DNA from 3 places in the Enterobacter cloacae complex sp. genome. Region 1 is predicted to be linked to each of the others. Evidence: predicted binding sites of a transcription regulator. Region 1 holds the regulator's gene; each other region holds the start of a gene.
What was found. The regulator PurR, encoded in region 1, represses purine synthesis genes. The targets are predictions, from matches to a motif close to CANGCAAACGTTTGCNTG.
Positions count from the first base shown of each region.

Region 2: pyrD (quinone-dependent dihydroorotate dehydrogenase) is a predicted target of PurR. The motif match lies at 1,797-1,814, and genes of this name have one in related genera.
Region 3: DBR02_RS11100 (nucleobase:cation symporter-2 family protein) is a predicted target of PurR. The motif match lies at 2,382-2,399, and genes of this name have one in related genera.

Region 1 is NZ_LT991957.1:4,045,895-4,050,088, reverse strand. Features, by position in the region: gene DBR02_RS19965 (MFS transporter) at 15-1,181, opposite strand; gene cydH (cytochrome bd-I oxidase subunit CydH) at 1,343-1,432, opposite strand; gene purR (HTH-type transcriptional repressor PurR) at 1,730-2,755, shown strand; gene punR (DNA-binding transcriptional activator PunR) at 2,773-3,684, opposite strand; gene punC (purine nucleoside transporter PunC) at 3,798-4,194, shown strand, end outside.
Region 2 is NZ_LT991957.1:3,750,300-3,754,493, reverse strand. Features, by position in the region: gene zapC (cell division protein ZapC) at 1-524, opposite strand, end outside; gene pyrD (quinone-dependent dihydroorotate dehydrogenase) at 691-1,701, opposite strand; gene ssuE (NADPH-dependent FMN reductase) at 1,951-2,526, shown strand; gene DBR02_RS18405 (sulfonate ABC transporter substrate-binding protein) at 2,519-3,481, shown strand; gene ssuD (FMNH2-dependent alkanesulfonate monooxygenase) at 3,478-4,194, shown strand, end outside.
Region 3 is NZ_LT991957.1:2,217,026-2,221,219, reverse strand. Features, by position in the region: gene recG (ATP-dependent DNA helicase RecG) at 1-1,019, shown strand, start outside; gene gltS (sodium/glutamate symporter) at 1,023-2,225, opposite strand; gene DBR02_RS11100 (nucleobase:cation symporter-2 family protein) at 2,451-3,842, shown strand; gene DBR02_RS11095 (AsmA family protein) at 3,962-4,194, shown strand, end outside.

The DNA.
Region 1 (4,194 bases):
TTCTGCGTTTTTGTTTATTCCGCCGTACACACCGCTTCTGGCTGTTTACGCCCGGACATCAGCACCAGCAGCAGGCCGAGTGCGGCAATGATCGCCCCCATCACCGGCACAAAGCTGTAACCTAAACCACCGGAAATCACCGCCCCGCCCGCAGCGGCTCCCAGCGCATTGCCCAGGTTAAACGCACCGATATTCACGGACGATGAGAGCCCCGGCGCCTCATGCGCAACACGCATCACGCGCATCTGCAACGGCGGCACCACGGCAAAGGTTGCGGCGCCCCACACCAACATGGCAACCGCGGCGCCCACTTCGTTACGCGCCAGCCACGGGATCGCCACCATGATGACGATCAGCAGCGTTAAGAAGCCTTTCAGCGTCCCACTCACGGAGCGGTCGGCAAATTTGCCGCCGAGATAGTTGCCAATCGAGAACCCGACACCAATCAGCACCAGCATCGCGGTAACAAAGAGTGGCGTTGCATGGGTAATGTCGTGCAGCACCGGGGAGATATAGGTGTAGAGCGTAAACATCGCCCCCGCCCCCAGTACCGTGGTGAGCAGCGCGGAAAGCACCTGGGGACGCATCAGCACCGCCAGCTCTTTACGTACTTCCGGACGTTCTCCCGCACTTCCTTTCGGCAGTGAGAAGAACAGCGCGACCATCGCGACCACGCCCAGTCCGGCGGTTGCGAGGAAAGACATACGCCAGCCGATAGCTTCTCCCAGCCAGGTGGCGGCGGGAACACCGCCGATATTGGCGATGGTCAGCCCCATAAACATGGTGGCTACCGCGCTGGCCTGCTTATGTTTTGGCACCACGCTGGCGGCAACAACCGAGCCCAGCCCGAAGAAGGCGCCATGGTTCAGGCTGGTCAGAATACGGGAAAGCATCAGGGTGGTGTAATCCGGCGAAATCGCGGAAAGCACGTTGCCCAGGGTGAAAATCGCCATCAGGAAAATCAGCGCATTGCGGCGCGCGCGGTGCGAAAGCAGCAGCGTCATCAGCGGCGCGCCCACCATCACGCCGATCGCGTAGGCGCTAATCAACATACCGGCCGCAGGGATAGAGACATCCACGCCCCGGGCGATAACAGGCAATAACCCCATCGGGGAGAATTCAGTGGTGCCAATCCCAAAGGCGCCAATCGCCAGGGCCAGCAGGGGAAAATTGATTTTCATGAATAAACTCCGGATACCGTGCCGTTACCCGGCACAGAATTAAGAAGTCAAAAGCATGACATCAATCACAAAAAATGAGAAGTTAACATTTTGGCAAAAGATTTTTGCCGGAAAGATAACAATAGCGGCAAGCGAGGGAGAAAATTCTCCCTCCATCTAAATCAGTGCAGCGCAGCGGTTAAACCACCCGCAACAATCAGGGCAAGAACAACAATGGTGGTAAACAGCGAAAACTTCAGATCGGTACTCATCAATTTTTCTCCTTTTATTCACCCTACGAAAAGTGAGCCTGCTCATTTTTACACAGTTCAGGTCAAAAATCTTCCAGGATTTAAGCGGATATCCACTTTACCTCTTCCCCTTTTCATCAAGATAGGACAAAATTCCACGCTAAATTTATTAGCGTACCGGCCACTGACCCCCTCCTGACGTCCTGTGTCGTTTTCCCGGCGTGTCGCAACTCAAGATTGCGTAATAAGGGTGAGAGAAGGCAAACGTTTACCTTCAATGGTTTCAGGAGCTTAGGATATGGTCTGGAGTGACATTTAATGGCAACAATTAAAGACGTAGCAAAACGCGCAAACGTTTCCACCACAACCGTATCACATGTTATTAACAAAACGCGTTTTGTCGCTGAAGAGACGCGCAATGCCGTCTGGGCAGCGATCAAAGAACTTCACTACTCGCCTAGTGCGGTCGCGCGTAGCCTGAAGGTTAATCACACCAAATCGATTGGCCTGCTGGCCACCAGCAGTGAAGCGGCCTACTTTGCTGAAATTATCGAAGCCGTTGAAAAAAACTGCTTCCAGAAGGGCTATACCCTGATTCTGGGCAACGCGTGGAACAACATTGAGAAACAGCGCGCTTATCTGTCGATGATGGCGCAAAAGCGCGTCGACGGCCTGCTGGTGATGTGTTCTGAATACCCAGAGTCGGTCCTTTCCATGCTGGAAGAGTATCGCCACATTCCGATGGTGGTGATGGACTGGGGCGAAGCGCGCGCCGACTTCACCGACTCCGTTATCGATAACGCTTTTGAAGGCGGCTACATGGCGGGGCGTTACCTGGTGGAACGCGGTCACCGTGAAATTGGCGTGATCCCGGGCCCGCTGGAGCGTAACACCGGTGCTGGCCGCCTGGCCGGTTTCATGAAGGCGATGGAAGAGGCGCTGATTACCGTGCCGGAAAACTGGATTGTTCAGGGCGATTTCGAGCCGGAGTCGGGCTATCGCGCCATGCAGCAGATCGTCTCCCAGCCGCATCGCCCTACCGCTGTGTTCTGCGGCGGCGATATCATGGCCATGGGCGCCCTCTGTGCGGCAGATGAACTCGGCCTGCGCGTCCCGCAGGATATCTCGGTGATCGGCTATGATAACGTGCGCAACGCCCGCTTCTTTACGCCGGCGCTGACCACCATTCACCAGCCGAAAGATTCGCTGGGTGAAACCGCCTTCAATATGCTGATGGACAGGATCGTCAACAAGCGTGAACAGTCCCAGTCCATTGAAGTGCACCCGCGCCTGATTGAACGCCGTTCCGTTGCGGACGGTCCGTTCCGCGACTACCGTCGTTAATCCTTTTACGGGGCCAGCTACGCTGGTCCCCGTAACCACTCCCGGTTCAGCGTTTCGCTGTCTCCCAAATAATCCAGCAGCCAGGCCATGGCGGGCGATACGTCGTTTTGCTGCCACGTCAGACAGCACGCGGCGTCCGGGAAGGGATTTTCCAGCGTCAGAGCCACCCACTCCCCCGCGTCAATGCGCGGACGCGCAAAATGCACCGGCACCATGCCAACGCACAGCCCCGCGCTCAGGCAGGTGGCTGACGACTCCCAGTCCGGCGCGACCACGCGGCGCTGATTATCCAGCAGCCAGGTAATGCGCTTCGGCAGCGAACGGGACGTATCTTCCAGCACCAGCGAGGGCCAGTTGCGTAAGGTGTCATCGCTCAGCGGCCCTTCCAGCGCCGCCAGCGGATGATCGCGCGCGACCACGCAGGTCCAGCTCAGCATGCCCATGTCGCGAAACGCGTAGCGCCCCCCAACCGGGATCGCCTGGGTGGCGCCAATCGCCATCTCTGCCCTGCCGTCCGCCAGCGCATCCCAGACGCCGTTAAACACCTCCTGTGAAACGCGCAGTTCGACGTCGGAGAAATGACGATAGAAATCGACGATCATCTGCCGGGTGCGTTCCGGCTTAACGATGTTATCCACCGCGATGGAAAGATGACCGCGCCAGCCGTTGGCGATCTGCTGGCACTGCTCGCGGGTGATCTGCATTTTTTTGATAACAGACCGCCCCTCTTTCAAAAACCACGCGCCGGCCGGCGTGAGCTCCACGTCGCGATGGCGCCGCTCAAACAGCGGGACCGCCAGCCACGCTTCCAGCTGACGCACCGTATAGCTGATGGCCGAGGGAACGCGATGCAGCTCCTGGGCGGCACCGGTAAAGCTGCCGTTACGCGCCACGGCATCGACCACTTCAAGAGAATAATCTGACCACATCTTTTGCCTGCAAAATTTTTGAATTCACCCGCCAAATATTAGCGTTTCACAAGCTGCTTTGCACCTCCTACACTCTGCGCCAACGTACACCTGCCTCCTCAGGAGAATAAACAGTGCAACCCAGGAAAGGATTTTTAGTCTGGCTCGGCGGCTTAAGCGTGCTGGGCTTTTTGGCGACCGATATGTATCTGCCCGCGTTCGCCGCGATGCAGGAAGATTTGCAAACCCCTGCCGCCGCCATCAGCGCCAGCCTGAGTTTGTTCCTCGCAGGCTTTGCCTTGGCGCAACTGCTCTGGGGGCCGCTCTCGGATCGTTTTGGCCGTAAACCCGTCCTGTTGCTGGGACTGGCAATTTTTGCCGTAGGCTGTCTGGGCATGCTGTGGGTCCGCGATGCCGCCTGGCTCCTCGTGCTGCGCTTCATCCAGGCCGTCGGCGTCTGTGCCGCAGCGGTCACCTGGCAGGCGCTGGTAACCGATTATTATCCGGCTTCGCGCACTAACCGCATTTTCG
Region 2 (4,194 bases), 300 kb from region 1:
CTGAAGGCATCCACGCGCAGCTGTGGCTTCAGCCTGTCATTCATTACTTTGATGGCGTCGCCTAACTGCATCACTCGCCCGGCAATGGTCACGCCGGGTTGGGCCAGCAGGCAGAGCGCGGCGTTTTCACCGGGTTCAACCACCAGCAAATTCACCTCTTCTTCGGTATCGCTCAGATTGACGCTTGCCGCATCGCCGGTAGCCGGGGTCCAGCTCATACCGTGCGCGAGGAAATGCCAGCTTTTCGGCATTTGTGGTTTCAGGAAACGGATCGCCACCAGCGCATTTAAAACCAGTTCAGCGCGCTGTTCTTTGGAGAGATCGAAGTCGCGGCATTTTTCTTCGAAAGAGAAATAGAGCGCAGCGTCGTCAACGCAAAAGCCTGAAGGAGCAAACGCGTCAGGGGTTAACATTCGGCGCGCAAAACGAGAACGAAACAACATGCCATTGGCTAAGTCGAGCATCATGCGGTCATGCTCTTCACAAAAATACCAGCGCCAGTTATCGTCAGGTTTAATTCGCATGTTTTTCTCCCGTCCCCAAAACGTCCTGTACTAAAAATGTCCTGTTTGCCGCTTCGCTTATAACACTAGTAATAAAAGACTATAATGTCTAAATAAGCAACAATGACGGAATATAAAACAACCAGGGCTGGAAATAAAGCCCTGGTTGTCTGATTAAGAGAAAAGATTAGATATGCGTGACGATTTCTTTAATCAACGGCGGCCCTTTGAAAATAAAGCCGGAATAAATTTGCACCAGTGATGCACCAGCCGCCATCTTCTCACGTGCAGCAATGACGGAATCAATGCCGCCCACGCCAATAATCGGCAGCTGGCCTTTTAATTCCGCAGACAGTGCGCGAATAATTTCAGTGCTCTTTAATTGAACCGGACGTCCGCTTAATCCACCCGCTTCGTCACAGTTTTTCATTCCCTGAACGAGGGAACGGTCGAGGGTTGTATTGGTCGCAATCACACCGTCAATATTATGGCGAACTAAACTGTCGGCAACCTGGATCAATTCTTCAACCGAAAGATCCGGGGCGATCTTAACCGCGACCGGGACATATTTATGGTGGATCGCCTGTAGCGCCGTTTGTTTATTTTTAATGGCGCTAAGAAGATCGTCGAGCGCTTCGCCATATTGTAATGAACGCAGCCCTGGGGTGTTAGGCGATGATATATTCACCGCGATATAACCCGCATAGGCATAGACTTTTTCCATACAAATCAGATAGTCATCTTTACCCTGCTCGACTGGGGTGTCTTTATTTTTGCCGATATTAATACCCAGCACGCCATCAAAATGGGCTTTTTTTACGTTCTCAACCAGACGATCGACGCCAAGGTTATTAAAGCCCATGCGGTTGATCAGCCCCTCGGCTTCAACCAGGCGGAACAGACGGGGCTTGTCATTTCCCGGCTGCGGGCGCGGCGTCACCGTCCCGATTTCGATCGAGCCAAAGCCCATCGCACCGAGTGCATCAATGCATTCGCCATTTTTATCCAGACCGGCCGCCAGGCCCAGTGGATTTTTGAACGTCAGGCCCATGCACTGAACGGGTTTTTCCGGCACGTTTTGACGCACCAGCGCGGCCAGAGGCGTTCCTGTAATACGGCGTAACTGCTGAAATGTAAATTCATGAGCGCGCTCAGGATCGAGCTGGAAAAGGGCTTTACGAACGAAGGGGTAGTACATGAACTCTCCTGGATTCCCGGTGTGCAAACCGGGAGGGGATTATGTGCGATCCCGCCCGGAAAGGGAATTGACCTGTGGCAAAAAAAGCCGTTTAAAACGCAATCGTTTACTTATCGGCACGCTTCTTATGCATTTTTCAGCATTCATCCTGAGGATAAATCATTTAGTGGAATAACCACGCAATGTCACACTCCTGAAAATTGTTATGAATGTTAGATAAAAGCAAACAATTAGTTATAAGGAGCAACCATGCGCGTCATTACTCTGGCCGGAAGCCCACGCTTCCCCTCACGCTCCAGCGCTCTGCTGGAATACGCTCGCGAAAAGCTTAATGCTCTGGATGTGGAAGTGTGTCACTGGAATTTACACAATTTCGCGCCTGAAGATCTGCTCTACGCCCGTTTTGACAGCCCGGCGCTGAAAACCCTGATCGAACAGTTTAAGAGTGCTGACGGGCTGATCGTCGCGACACCGATTTATAAAGCCTCTTTTTCCGGCGCGCTGAAAACGCTGCTCGATCTGCTGCCCGAACGCGCCCTGGACGGCAAGGTCGTCCTGCCGCTGGCCACGGGCGGCACGGTCGCCCATTTGCTGGCGGTAGATTATGCCCTCAAGCCGGTTCTGAACGCGCTGAAAGCCCAGGAGATCCTGCATGGCGTGTTCGCTGACGACTCACAGGTGATTGATTACCAGCATAAACCGCATTTTACGCCGAACCTGCAAACCCGCCTCGACGGCGCGCTTGAAACCTTCTGGCATGCCCTGAACCGCCGGGATCGTCACGCAGCGGCAAGTCATCAATCACAAGGAGTGGCCCATGTTTAAAACCGTTACCCGTATCGGGCTGGCAGGACTGCTGGCAGTGGCATCACTGGCTCAGGCGGCTGAGGCCGCGCCGGAGAGCCTGCGTATCGGTTATCAGAAAGGTAGCATCAGCATGGTGCTGGCGAAAAGCCATGCGCTGCTGGAGACGCGCTTTCCGGAGACCACATTTTCCTGGGTCGAGTTTCCCGCCGGACCACAGATGCTGGAGGCGCTGAACGTCGGGAGTATTGATTTAGGCAGCACCGGCGATATCCCGCCTATCTTTGCTCAGGCTGCCGGGGCGGATCTGGTTTACGTTGGCGTTGAGCCCGCCAAGCCGAAGGCAGAGGTGATCCTGGTACCGGAAAACAGCGATATTAAAAGCGTCGCCGATCTTAAAGGCCATAAGGTTGCATTCCAGAAAGGTTCCAGCTCGCACAACCTGCTGCTGCGCGCGTTGCAGGAAGCCGGCCTTAAATTCACCGATATCCAGCCCGTATACCTGACGCCTGCCGATGCGCGCGCGGCGTTTCAGCAAAAGAACGTCGATGCCTGGGCAATCTGGGATCCGTACTACTCCGCCGCGCTGTTGCAGGGCGGGGTAAGGGTGCTTAAAGACGGCACTACCCTGAAGCAGACCGGTTCGTTCTACCTGGCGGCACGTCCGTACGCAGAGAAAAATGGCGCCTTTATTCAGCAGGTGCTGGATACCTTTACCCAGGCCGATGCGCTGACCCAGAGCCAGCGTCAGCAGAGCATCACGTTGCTGGCAAAAACCATGGGCTTACCTGAACCGGTGATCGCCACGTATCTTGATCATCGTCCACCCACCACCATTGCGCCGGTTAACGCCCACGTTGCCGCGCTTCAGCAGCAAACGGCCGATCTCTTTTATCAAAACCGCCTGGTTCCAAAGCAGGTGAATATTCGCGAACGCATCTGGCAACCCGCTGGCATTGAAGGAAAAAAATCATGAGTCTGAATCTTTTCTGGTTTTTACCCACCCACGGTGATGGACACTATCTTGGTACAGAAGAAGGCGCCCGCCCGGTCGATCACGGCTATTTACAGCAGATCGCCCAGGCGGCAGATCGCATCGGTTTTACCGGGGTGCTGATCCCGACGGGCCGTTCATGTGAGGATGCGTGGCTCGTTGCCGCATCCATGATCCCCGTCACCCAGCGCCTGAAGTTCCTGGTAGCCTTGCGCCCGAGCGTAGTGTCTCCCACCGTCGCGGCGCGCCAGGCGGCAACGCTGGACAGGCTATCTAACGGACGCGCGCTGTTCAACCTGGTGACGGGCAGCGATCCGCAGGAGCTGGCGGGCGACGGCGTCTTCCTCGATCACACCGAGCGTTATGAAGCTTCCGCAGAGTTCACCCGCGTCTGGCGGCGTCTGCTGGAAGGGGAAACCGTTACCTTCGAAGGAAAACATATCCACGTTCGCGATGCGAAGCTCTACTTCCCGCCGGTACAGCAGCCGCGCCCTCCCCTCTATTTCGGCGGATCGTCTGACGTGGCGCAGGCGCTGGCGGCCGAGCAGGTCGATCTCTATCTGACCTGGGGCGAGCCGCCGGAGCTGGTCAAAGAGAAAATTGCCCAGGTACGCGCTAAAGCCGCAGAACATGGTCGTAAGGTACGCTTCGGTATTCGCCTGCATGTGATTGTACGCGAAACCAACGACGAGGCC
Region 3 (4,194 bases), 1.8 Mb from region 1:
AGAAGGGCAAAGCGCGCCTTGCGCAGCAGGAAGCCATTGCCAGCGGGCAGGTGCAGATGATTGTCGGCACGCACGCTATTTTCCAGGAACAGGTGCAGTTTAACGGCCTGGCGCTGGTCATTATCGACGAACAGCACCGCTTTGGTGTGCATCAGCGTCTGGCGCTGTGGGAGAAAGGCCTGCAACAGGGCTTCCATCCGCATCAGCTGATCATGACCGCCACGCCTATCCCGCGCACCCTGGCGATGACGGCCTATGCCGATCTGGATACCTCCACTATCGACGAACTGCCGCCGGGCCGTACGCCGGTGACCACGGTCGCCATTCCGGACACGCGCCGCAGCGACATTATTGACCGTGTGCGCAACGCCTGCACGCAGGAAGGCCGCCAGGCTTACTGGGTCTGTACCCTGATTGAAGAGTCTGAGCTGCTGGAAGCCCAGGCCGCCGAAGCCACGTGGGAAGAGCTGAAGCTCGCCCTGCCGGAGCTGAACGTTGGTCTGGTGCACGGGCGCATGAAGCCCGCCGAGAAGCAGGCGGTGATGCAGTCGTTCAAGCAGGGTGAGCTGCATTTGTTGGTCGCCACGACGGTCATTGAAGTGGGCGTGGACGTGCCAAACTCCAGCCTGATGATTATTGAGAACCCGGAGCGCCTGGGTCTTGCGCAGCTCCACCAGCTGCGAGGCCGCGTGGGCCGTGGCGCGATCGCTTCTCACTGCGTACTGCTCTACAAAGCCCCGCTGTCGAAAACCGCGCAGATGCGGTTGCAGGTCTTACGCGACAGCAATGACGGCTTCGTCATTGCGCAAAAAGATCTGGAGATCCGCGGCCCGGGCGAACTGCTGGGCACGCGTCAGACGGGTAACGCCGAGTTTAAAGTGGCGGATTTGCTGCGCGATCAGGCCATGATCCCCGAAGTACAACGCCTTGCGCGCCATATTCATGAACGCTACCCCGAACAGGCGGCAGCGTTGATTGAACGCTGGATGCCGGAAACCGAGCGGTATTCCAACGCCTGACGGTCAGCCAAACATCGGCAGCATCAGGTAGAGCTTAATGACCAGCGCGTTGACGATATCAATGAAGAATGCGCCCACCATCGGCACCACCAGGAACGCCATGTGCGACGGGCCGAATCGTTCAGTGATCGCCTGCATATTGGCGATGGCCGTTGGCGTTGCCCCCAGTCCAAACCCGCAGTGTCCTGCCGCCAGCACCGCCGCATCGTAGTTTTTGCCCATCATCCGCCAGGTGACAAAGATGGCATACAGCGCCATAAACACGGCCTGCACCGCCAGAATCGCCACCATCGGCAGCGCCAGCGAGGCGAGTTCCCACAGCTTGAGGCTCATCAGCGCCATCGCCAGGAACAGCGACAGGCTGACGTTCCCGAGCACGGACACCGCGCGTTCAAAGACGCGGTAGAAGCCCATCTGCGCCAGACCGTTACTCAGGATCACCCCGATAAACAGCACGCAGACAAAGGTTGGCAGTTCGAACGCCGTTCCCGCCAGCCATTGCGCAACGATTTTGCCCACGGTGAGGCAGATGGCAATCATGGCGATGGTTTCAATCATCACCAGCGAGGTGATGCTGCGGCCAACGTCCGGTTTTTCAAACGCGGTCGGGACCATTTCATCGTCTGGTCTGCCTTCCGGCGTGGTGGAGTGCTTCACCAGATAGCGCGCCACCGGGCCACCAATCAGGCCGCCAAGCACCAGACCAAAGGTCGCGCAGGCCATCGCCACTTCCGTTGCGTTTTCAAAGCCATAGCGTTCGATAAACAGCTTGCTCCACGCCGCGCCCGTTCCGTGGCCGCCTGAGAGGGTAATCGACCCCGCCAACAGGCCCATCAGCGGATCCAGCCCCAGCAGCGACGCCATACCGATGCCGATGGCGTTTTGCATCAGCAGCAGGCCCACCACGACAATCAGAAAAACGCCCAGCACCTTGCCGCCCGAACGCAGGCTTGCGAGGTTGGCGTTCAGGCCGATAGTGGCAAAGAAGGCCAGCATCAGCGGATCTTTCAGGGACATATCAAAATCGATTTCCCAGCCCATGCTTTTTTTCAGCACCAGCAGGGCCAGCGCCACCAGCAATCCACCGGCGACGGGTTCAGGAATGGTGTACTTTTTCAGAAAGGAAACACTGTGTACCAGCTTGCGACCAAGCAGAAGAACCAGCGTTGCGGCAACAAGGGTCGACAACGTATCGAGATGAATCATAGAAGGCTCCTGTTATGCGCGTGTTCCATACACACGCGGCGTTATCCTGGGCCGGGTGATGCTCGTCATGAGCCGCCGGCGCGAAAAGTGTAATTTTTTTTTCCTGTTGGTTGTAGAAAACCTGCTCACACCGGCAGATTTTCTCTCTTTTTTTTGCTGGCAATCGTTTGCTTTTACCAGGTGGTCAGCTAAAATGCCCGCTTTTCCACCGTGGGATTGCCGCCGATGTCTGTTAACACTCTGGAGTCTTCTGATGCGCAACCGATTGCGAAGAAGCAAAACAGCGAACTGATTTACCGCCTTGAAGATCGTCCCCCGCTGCCTCAAACCCTCTTTGCCGCCTGTCAGCACCTGCTGGCGATGTTCGTGGCGGTAATTACGCCGGCGCTGCTGATTTGCCAGGCGCTGGGGTTACCGGCACAGGATACGCAGCACATCATCAGTATGTCTCTGTTCGCCTCCGGCGTGGCCTCCATCATTCAAATTAAGGCCTGGGGTCCGGTGGGATCGGGCTTGCTGTCGATTCAGGGCACAAGCTTTAACTTTGTGGCACCGCTGATCATGGGCGGTACGGCGCTAAAAACCGGCGGCGCGGACGTCCCGACCATGATGGCGGCGCTTTTCGGCACCCTGATGCTGGCAAGCTGCACGGAGATGATTATCTCCCGCGTTCTGCACCTGGCGCGCCGGGTAATCACCCCGCTGGTCTCCGGCGTGGTGGTGATGATTATCGGCCTGTCGCTGATTCAGGTAGGCCTGACCTCCATCGGGGGCGGCTACGCGGCAATGAGCGACCATACCTTTGGCGCCCCGAAAAACCTGCTGCTGGCAGGCGTGGTGCTGGCGATCATTATTCTGCTTAACCGCCAGCGTAACCCGTACCTGCGCGTTGCATCACTGGTGATCGCCATGGCGGCCGGTTACCTGCTGGCGTGGGCGCTGGGTATGCTGCCGGAAAACACCGCACCGACCAACAGCGCGCTGATTACCGTGCCAACGCCGCTCTACTACGGCCTGGGCATTGACTGGAGTCTGCTGCTGCCGCTGATGCTGGTCTTTATGATTACCTCGCTGGAAACCATCGGCGATATCACCGCCACCTCCGACGTTTCCGAGCAGCCGGTCTCTGGCCCGCTGTACATGAAACGCCTCAAAGGCGGCGTGCTGGCAAACGGGCTGAACTCGTTTGTCTCGGCGGTATTCAACACTTTCCCGAACTCCTGCTTTGGCCAGAACAACGGCGTGATCCAGCTGACCGGCGTGGCCAGCCGCTACGTGGGCTTCGTGGTGGCGCTGATGCTGGTCGTCCTCGGGCTGTTCCCGGCAGTGAGCGGGTTTGTGCAGCACATTCCTGAGCCGGTACTGGGCGGCGCGACGCTGGTCATGTTTGGCACCATTGCCGCCTCCGGCGTGCGTATCGTCTCCCGCGAGCCGCTGAACCGCCGCGCAATCATGATTATCGCGCTGTCGCTCGCCGTGGGTCTGGGCGTCTCCCAGCAGCCGATGATTTTGCAGTTTGCTCCGGACTGGGTGAAAAACCTGCTCTCTTCCGGCATCGCCGCGGGCGGTATTACCGCTATCGTGCTGAACCTCGTTTTCCCGCCTGAAAAGAACTGATCCCCCTCACGGCAGGCTGTCAATGCCTGCCGTGACACCTCTTTGCACCATTCCCGCCTTGAGCATTGCGCATAAATCGTGCATAACTCCTTTATGTACGTTTCGCGGGAAGGAAGACCATGAAATTTATTGGAAAGCTGCTCATCTATCTTCTGGTAGCCCTGCTCATCGTAGTGCTCGCCTTTTATTTTCTGCTCCAGACCCGCTGGGGCGCATCGCAGGTCAGCAGCTGGATCACGGTGAATACCGATTACGAGCTCAACTTTGACCTGATGGATCACCGATTTTCATCCCCTTCTCACATCCTTCTGGAAAACGTCACCTTTGGACGAGATGGCAAACCGGGCACGCT